Stieleria varia: one gene and its partner. The protein of the gene in region 1 interacts with the protein of each later gene in a pairwise test. Links are inferred from orthologs where the notes say so. Each region holds a gene or a part of one and is shown on either strand. Other genes may lie near its edges. The genes, in order: rpe and eno.

What was found.
Region 2: the proteins of rpe (region 1) and eno interact in binary tests that used the Escherichia coli proteins (3 or more experiments, as listed by UniProt). The link is inferred for Stieleria varia from one-to-one orthologs.

What each region holds. Positions count from the first base shown.
Region 1 is NZ_CP151726.1:1,070,405-1,073,707, reverse strand. Bases 255-3,233 are described here. They hold rpe (ribulose-phosphate 3-epimerase), read left to right. Parts: upstream 255-1,388; coding sequence 1,389-2,078; downstream 2,079-3,233. Other genes in these bases: Pla52nx_RS03730 (glycosyltransferase family 2 protein), read right to left, coding at 2,687-3,233; Pla52nx_RS03735 (histidine phosphatase family protein), read left to right, coding at 2,078-2,656; Pla52nx_RS03745 (NAD-dependent epimerase/dehydratase family protein), read right to left, coding at 255-941. In the rest of the region: more of Pla52nx_RS03745, read right to left, coding at 1-254; more of Pla52nx_RS03730, read right to left, coding at 3,234-3,303. UniProt on the Escherichia coli protein: Catalyzes the reversible epimerization of D-ribulose 5-phosphate to D-xylulose 5-phosphate.
Region 2 is NZ_CP151726.1:2,986,439-2,989,618, reverse strand. What follows is about bases 212-3,067. They hold eno (phosphopyruvate hydratase), read left to right. Parts: upstream 212-924; coding sequence 925-2,211; downstream 2,212-3,067. Other genes in these bases: Pla52nx_RS09940 (hypothetical protein), read right to left, coding at 2,787-3,067; Pla52nx_RS09950 (riboflavin synthase), read right to left, coding at 212-707. Also shown: 16S rRNA (adenine(1518)-N(6)/adenine(1519)-N(6))-dimethyltransferase RsmA, read right to left, coding at 1-82; more of Pla52nx_RS09950, read right to left, coding at 117-211; more of Pla52nx_RS09940, read right to left, coding at 3,068-3,180. UniProt on the Escherichia coli protein: Catalyzes the reversible conversion of 2-phosphoglycerate (2-PG) into phosphoenolpyruvate (PEP). It is essential for the degradation of carbohydrates via glycolysis.

The DNA of each region.
Region 1 (3,303 bases):
CCCAATTCGGCCTTTGCACGCTCGCTGCTGTACCAATGGAATTGGCGACTCATGGCGACCGCCGCCGTGTTCAGAAATCCCTCGTTTCCGGTGACCTTGGTAACCAAGTCGCCCCAGACTCCACCAATGGCCCGAATGATGGGTCCCGGTGCAACGATGGGCGGCGACCGATCGAAGTGTCGTGTGATGACCGTCCAAAGTTTCTTGTACGTCCAGTTTTCGCCCGCCAGGATGAACTGACGACCGGAGGGTCCGTCATAGTCGATCGCCCGGATTGTCGCGGCGGCAACATCACGCGAATCACAGATGCTGCAACCGCCCGCCGGGCAGAGCGGTTTCCAGCCCACTGAAAGCTCCAACATCATCTGCCCGCTGCTGGGTTTCCAGTCCCACGGGCCGAGCATGAAGCCTGGATGAACGACCACCGCTCGCAATCCTTGCTTGACTCCGGCCATGACGGCCGACAGGGCTACTGATTTGCTGACCACGTACGCGGACTGAATTTGGCCGCCCGCGTTGTCGATCGGAGTGGTTTCGTCCGCGGGTTGCTCGCGTGTGCCAACGGCAATCGAATTCAACGTGCCGACATAAACGAGTTTCTTGTCATGACGCACGCAGGATCGCATGATCCGATGTGTGCCCCCGACATTGACTCCCATCGACTGCTCCATCTTTGTCCAGCCAAGATGAATGAAGCCGGCCGCATGGATCACCGCGTCGCAGCCGGCAATCGCCTGATCGATTCGATCAGGCGATGAATTTGCAACATCGCCGGCCAGATCGGTCAAATCACCCTGCACAAACTCGACATTCAGCCCGTCAAAGATCTCACTGTGGGGTGGATTGCGAACCAAGGCCACGACGGTATGTCCGTCGGCATCAAGCTGTCGGGTGATGGTGTTGCCCAACAGACCCGTTGCACCCGTGACGAAAACACGCATCGTTCACTGCCCCTGGGAACGAGAATCAAAGCGGCTGACAACCACCAATTCGGGTTGCTCAGCAAAGCACAACAATGGTGGCTTTCTTGCGATTTGGCGACAATTTTTTGTGGTGGATAAAGGCACGCTGGAAGGAACCAAAAATTGGTTTTTACGGTGTTTTGTGTTCGTTGATGCGGGGGAATCGGAGATTAGTTGGCCGGCCAGGGATTCTCAAGTGATTGACAACCCACCGTCCTTGAGACCAACCTGCTCAATCGAGATGACGGTCTGACTGGCACCTCCGCAGGCGAACGCTAGCGGGATGCTCGACCGACTCCGACTTGAGACATTCTTGCCCGCTCGGGAGGCGATGCCACCTGAGTTCTGCTGGCAGGTTAGTCTCATTTCGGCAGAACGGTACGAGCGGTGTTGGCACCATTGTTGACTTCAAGAGAAAAAAATTGCATGTCGCGAGACAAGCTAGAATTGATACGCCACGCAGCGCCCGGTGTTTTACCGAGCCTGTTGATGTGCGATTTCGGTGATCTGAAAAGCGAAGTGACCCGGCTCGAACAGGCCGGCGCGAAGGTACTGCATCTGGATGTCATGGACGGGAATTTTGTTCCCAACCTGACCTACGGCATGCCGATCGTCGAAGGCCTGAAGCGTCACACCGAAATGCCACTGGACGTTCATTTGATGATCCAAGACCCGCTGGCCTTCGCCGAGCCGATGGTCAAGGCCGGTGCGGATTCGCTCACGTTTCACGTCGAGGCGGTCCCCAACCCGATCGACACTGCCAAACGAATCCGGGACTTGGGCGTCGCGGTCGGAGTTGCCTTGAACCCAGGCACGCAAGTGACCGATGTGGAGCCATGCATCGAGTTCGTCGACATGGTGCTGGTGATGAGCGTGAAAGCCGGCTTTGGCGGGCAGAAGTTCGATCCGGTCGCTTTGGACAAGTTGCAGATCTTGCGGAACCAGTATCCTGACCTGCTGCTGCAGATCGATGGCGGGATCAACTTGGATACGATCGCATCGGCCCGTGCCGCCGGATGTGACCTGTTCGTGGTCGGGTCGGCGATTTTCAATCACGACGACTACGGGGCCGCCATCGGAGGCTTGAACGCCGAGATCCAGAGGGGAGGCGTCTGATGTCACGGACCGCAACACTGACTCGCGTGATGGTGATTCGCCCCGGCGCGACGGACTTTGATGATCAAGGACGGATGAAAGGTTCGCTTGACATGCCGTTGAGCGAGCGAGGGGAACAGCAGGTCGAAACCCTAGCAGCGGCCTTGGCGGATATTCCCTTCAAAACCATTTATTGCTGCCCCAGCGAATCCGCACGCGCGACCGCCGATCGTTTATCCGAAGCTCATGACGTCAAAGTCAAAGTGGTCGATGCCTTTAAGAACGTCGATCACGGCCTGTGGCATGGCAAACTGATCGAGGAAGTCCGCCGAAATCACCCCCGCGTCTACCGACAGGGAATCGATCACGCGGAAGAGTTCTGTGCCCCCGGAGGCGAAGGCTTGATGGAGGCCAAAGCACGTGTGCTGAAGGCCCTCAACAAATGCGTTCGGAAAGGACGCGACGAGATCGTCGCCCTCGTGATCCCCGAGCCGATGGCCAGCGTCGTGACCAGCTTGCTCAACGGCCAGCCGATCGAAGACCTGTGGCGACGCGAAACCGATTCCGCCTCCTGGGAATTGATCGATACCGAGATCTGATCCTGTGATCTAAAACCCAGGTGAAGCCAACTACGCTGCTCGACGCCGGGTGATTCCCAACCGGCGGCGCAGTCGTTTCAGCGGTCCAGGCCGATGGATGCCACTGAACACCCAGTGATCGACGAAGCGGTCGGCGGCGACGTTCTGCATCACGCGTTCAGGGTGACGCATCGAACCCAACGCTTGCGTGGGAAGCCCGATCACCGAAGTGCGTTTCCGCGTGTGCGTTGCATCGTCACCACATCCGACGTTCGATACCAAGTTCACGTTCGGCGTCGCGACCAACCCATGGTTCAGCCAGCAAGCAAGATTCCACGGGAACGCCCAGCTATTGATCTGCCCGGCGAAGACTCGATCGAAATTGTCCGTCCAATACTCCAGTTCATACGGATCAGGACAAATCGCGGCCAGTTGCCCTGAGTCACGGATGTCAGGCCAACGCGAGAGTGAAAGATCAAAGTGTTGCCAAGCTCGCCGCCATGTCGCCCAGCCCCAGCAATGAGCATACTTAGAAAAATAGTAGCTACATTCCGTCCGGCTGCGTCCCAACTGAAAATTGTTGCCCGTGATCGACATTACCCGCTGGTCATCGGCATAACGATCCAACAAGGTTTGACAGTAGCCGAAAAACGTGGGATCGGGCACGC
Region 2 (3,180 bases), 1.9 Mb from region 1 along the record:
GGCCAAAGTGCGAGACCGGTCTCAGCCCTGCCTGGGTCAACCGCTTGGAAAGATAGGATGCGGTTTGTCTTGGTTGATTCATGATAGGTTCCGTGTCGCGTTCATTCTCGGCGGGTTTATTCTCGGCCCAGCGATCGTTGGACGTACTTTGCCAGCACGTCGGTTTCTAAATTGACATCGTCGCCGACGGCGCGCTGACCAAGTGTCGTGACGGACAAGGTGTGCGGGATCAGTGCGACGCTGAACGAATCGTCGTCCACATCGACCACCGTCAGACTGATGCCGTCGATCGCGATGCTGCCCTTGGAAGCGACTTGGCTGGCAAGCTCTCCGGGCATGCGGAATCGCAAGTTCGCCCACGGCGGATCGTTCACTCGCTCGATCAACTGCCCCAGAGCATCAACATGGCCTGTCACATAGTGGCCGCCCAAGCGATCGCCTACTGCCAAGGATCTCTCCAAATTCACGTTGCAGCCAGCAGTCAGTTGGCCCAGGTTGGTCCGCTTGAGCGTTTCCTCGCCGGCCTCGAATTCCAAGCGGTCGCCGTCCATCGCGATGACCGTCAAACAACAGCCGTTGATGCAAATACTGTCGCCCAGTTTCGCATCAGTGGCAATCAAGGGGGATTGGACCGCCAAACGCTTTCCGGGACCGTCCTCCACGACTTCAATAATCGTTCCCATGGTTTCCACAAGACCGGTAAACATTCAGCGACTCTGCAGCTAGGAAATTCGAAAGGGAGCTGGGCTGTCAGTGCCCATCGAAGCGACGACCGTGACCACGCGAAGTGGCGGGATTTCGTTGCACGGCTAGTCATCTCTGCTGGCATTGGACAGAATGCGGCTCCAATCGGCAACCAAGCGGACCGCATCTCGTGGTTTCGCATCATATTTCACCCGAAACATCCCCCATCGAGGTCCCCAGATGACGTTGATCGAAGCCATTCATGCCCGGCAAATCCTGGACAGCCGTGGAAACCCCACCATCGAATGCGAAGTCCTGCTGAGCGACGGATCTCATGGCCGCGCCGCAGTCCCCAGCGGTGCCAGCACCGGTGCCCACGAAGCTTGGGAGCTGCGTGACGGTGATAAAGACTGTTTCATGGGCAAAGGTGTCACCAAGGCCGTCGCCAACGTCAATGAAAAGATCGCCGAAGCCCTGCAGGGAATGGACGCGACCGACCAAGCAGAAATCGACATGGCCATGATCGCCCTGGACGGTTCGGACAACAAAAGCAATCTCGGTGCCAACGCGATCCTCGGTGTCTCGCTGGCGATCGCACACGCCGCCGCTGCCGCAACCGGTCAACCCCTGTATCGCTACCTTGGCGGAGTCGGCGCTCGTCTGTTGCCCGCGCCCATGATGAACATCATCAACGGTGGCGAGCACGCGGACAACTCGGTCGACGTTCAAGAATTCATGGTGATGCCGCTCGGATTCGAACGTTTCAGCGATGCCCTGCGCTGCGGAACGGAAATCTTTCACAATCTCAAGAAAGTGCTTTCGGGCAAAGGCTACAACACCGCGGTGGGTGACGAAGGCGGTTTTGCACCCGACCTGAAGAGCAATCAGGAAGCCTTGGATGTGATCATGCAAGCGATCGACCAAGCCGGCTACAAAGCGGGTGAGCAAGTTTGGATCGCACTGGATGCCGCGTCGACCGAGTTCTACAGCAGCGAAACACAAAAGTACAAGATTGACGGCTCCGAGCTTTCCGGAGACGAAATGGTCGACTTCCTGGCCGACTGGTGCAGCAAGTATCCGATCTGCAGCATCGAAGACGGAGCCGCGGAAGACGACTGGGCGACTTGGAAGAAGATGACGGAGAAGCTCGGCGACAAAGTCCAGCTCGTCGGCGACGATTTGTTCGTCACCAACGTGCAACGTCTGCAAAAAGGCATCGACGAAGGAATCGCCAACAGCATCTTGATCAAGGTCAACCAGATCGGAACGCTGACTGAGACGATCGACTCAATCCAATTGGCCAACCGCAACAACTACACCGCCGTTACCAGTCACCGAAGCGGTGAAACGGAAGACTCCACGATCGCCGACTTGGCCGTCGCACTGTCCACCGGCCAGATCAAGACCGGTTCGGCAAGCCGCAGCGACCGGATGGCAAAGTACAACCAACTGCTGCGTATCGAAGAACTGCTCGGTGGCGCAGCCCTGTACGGTGGCCCCTTGTTCGCCGCCAAGCTGAAGGGCTGATCGATTTCGTGAGGCGTTTCTGTCCGACTGTCACCTCGGCGGCGTTTGACCCGCAGCCGAAGGCGTAGGTGGAAGCGGCGTCTGCCCCTGCGGTGCAATCCGTTTGGTGGCGGCGATTGCGCCTACGGCTAGTGCATCGTCCAGTCTTAGAACGTGGGTTCGGTAGATGAGCCGTTTTGGCGTTAGCCACGGTTTTCGTGACACAACCGTGGCTAACGCCAAAACGGCTAACCCCAGAATCAAAACCGGATGATGCACTAGTCGTTTAACGACTAGCCAACGGCGTAGGCGGAAGCGGCGTTTGACCCTGCGGTGCATTCCGTTTGGTGGCGGCGATTGCGCCTTCGGCTAGTCGTTAAACGACTAGCCGTAGGCGTAGGCGGAAGCGGCGTTTGACCCTGCGGTGCAATCCGGTTGGTGGCGGCGATTGCGCCTTCGGCTAGTCGTTAAACGACTAGCCAACGGCGTAGGCGGAAGCGGTATTTGAGTTTGCGTGGCTAGCGTCGATCCACAAAAAAACGGCCGCGTGACTTCTGTCACGCGGCCGTTTTTGTTTTTCGCGATCAATGTGGTTTCTACCACATGTACTCTGCACCGAACGAGAATCCTTGCAGCACCAGCGAGTCGTACTGGATGTCGTCCAGGGTCACGGGTGCGGCTCCGGTCAGGAAGTTCTGTGACGCCGCGACGTCGGCCGAGCCAAAGGCGACGCGGTCTGCTGCTGTCACGTAGTACGCTGAACGGAACGTGATGGAGTGCGTCAGACGATAAACCATCTTGAATTCCGCGTCTCCAATCAACGCGTCGTTGAAATCACCGTCGTCCACCGCGATGCTGCCGGTCGAGTTGGAGTTCAGCAGGACGCGTCGATCGACGTTGTTCTGCACCCAAGCCCCTTTACCACCGAGTCCCAGCGAGATGCCCGGACGAACGTTCCACCAGAAGTCAAAGCCCAGTTGAGCACCAAAC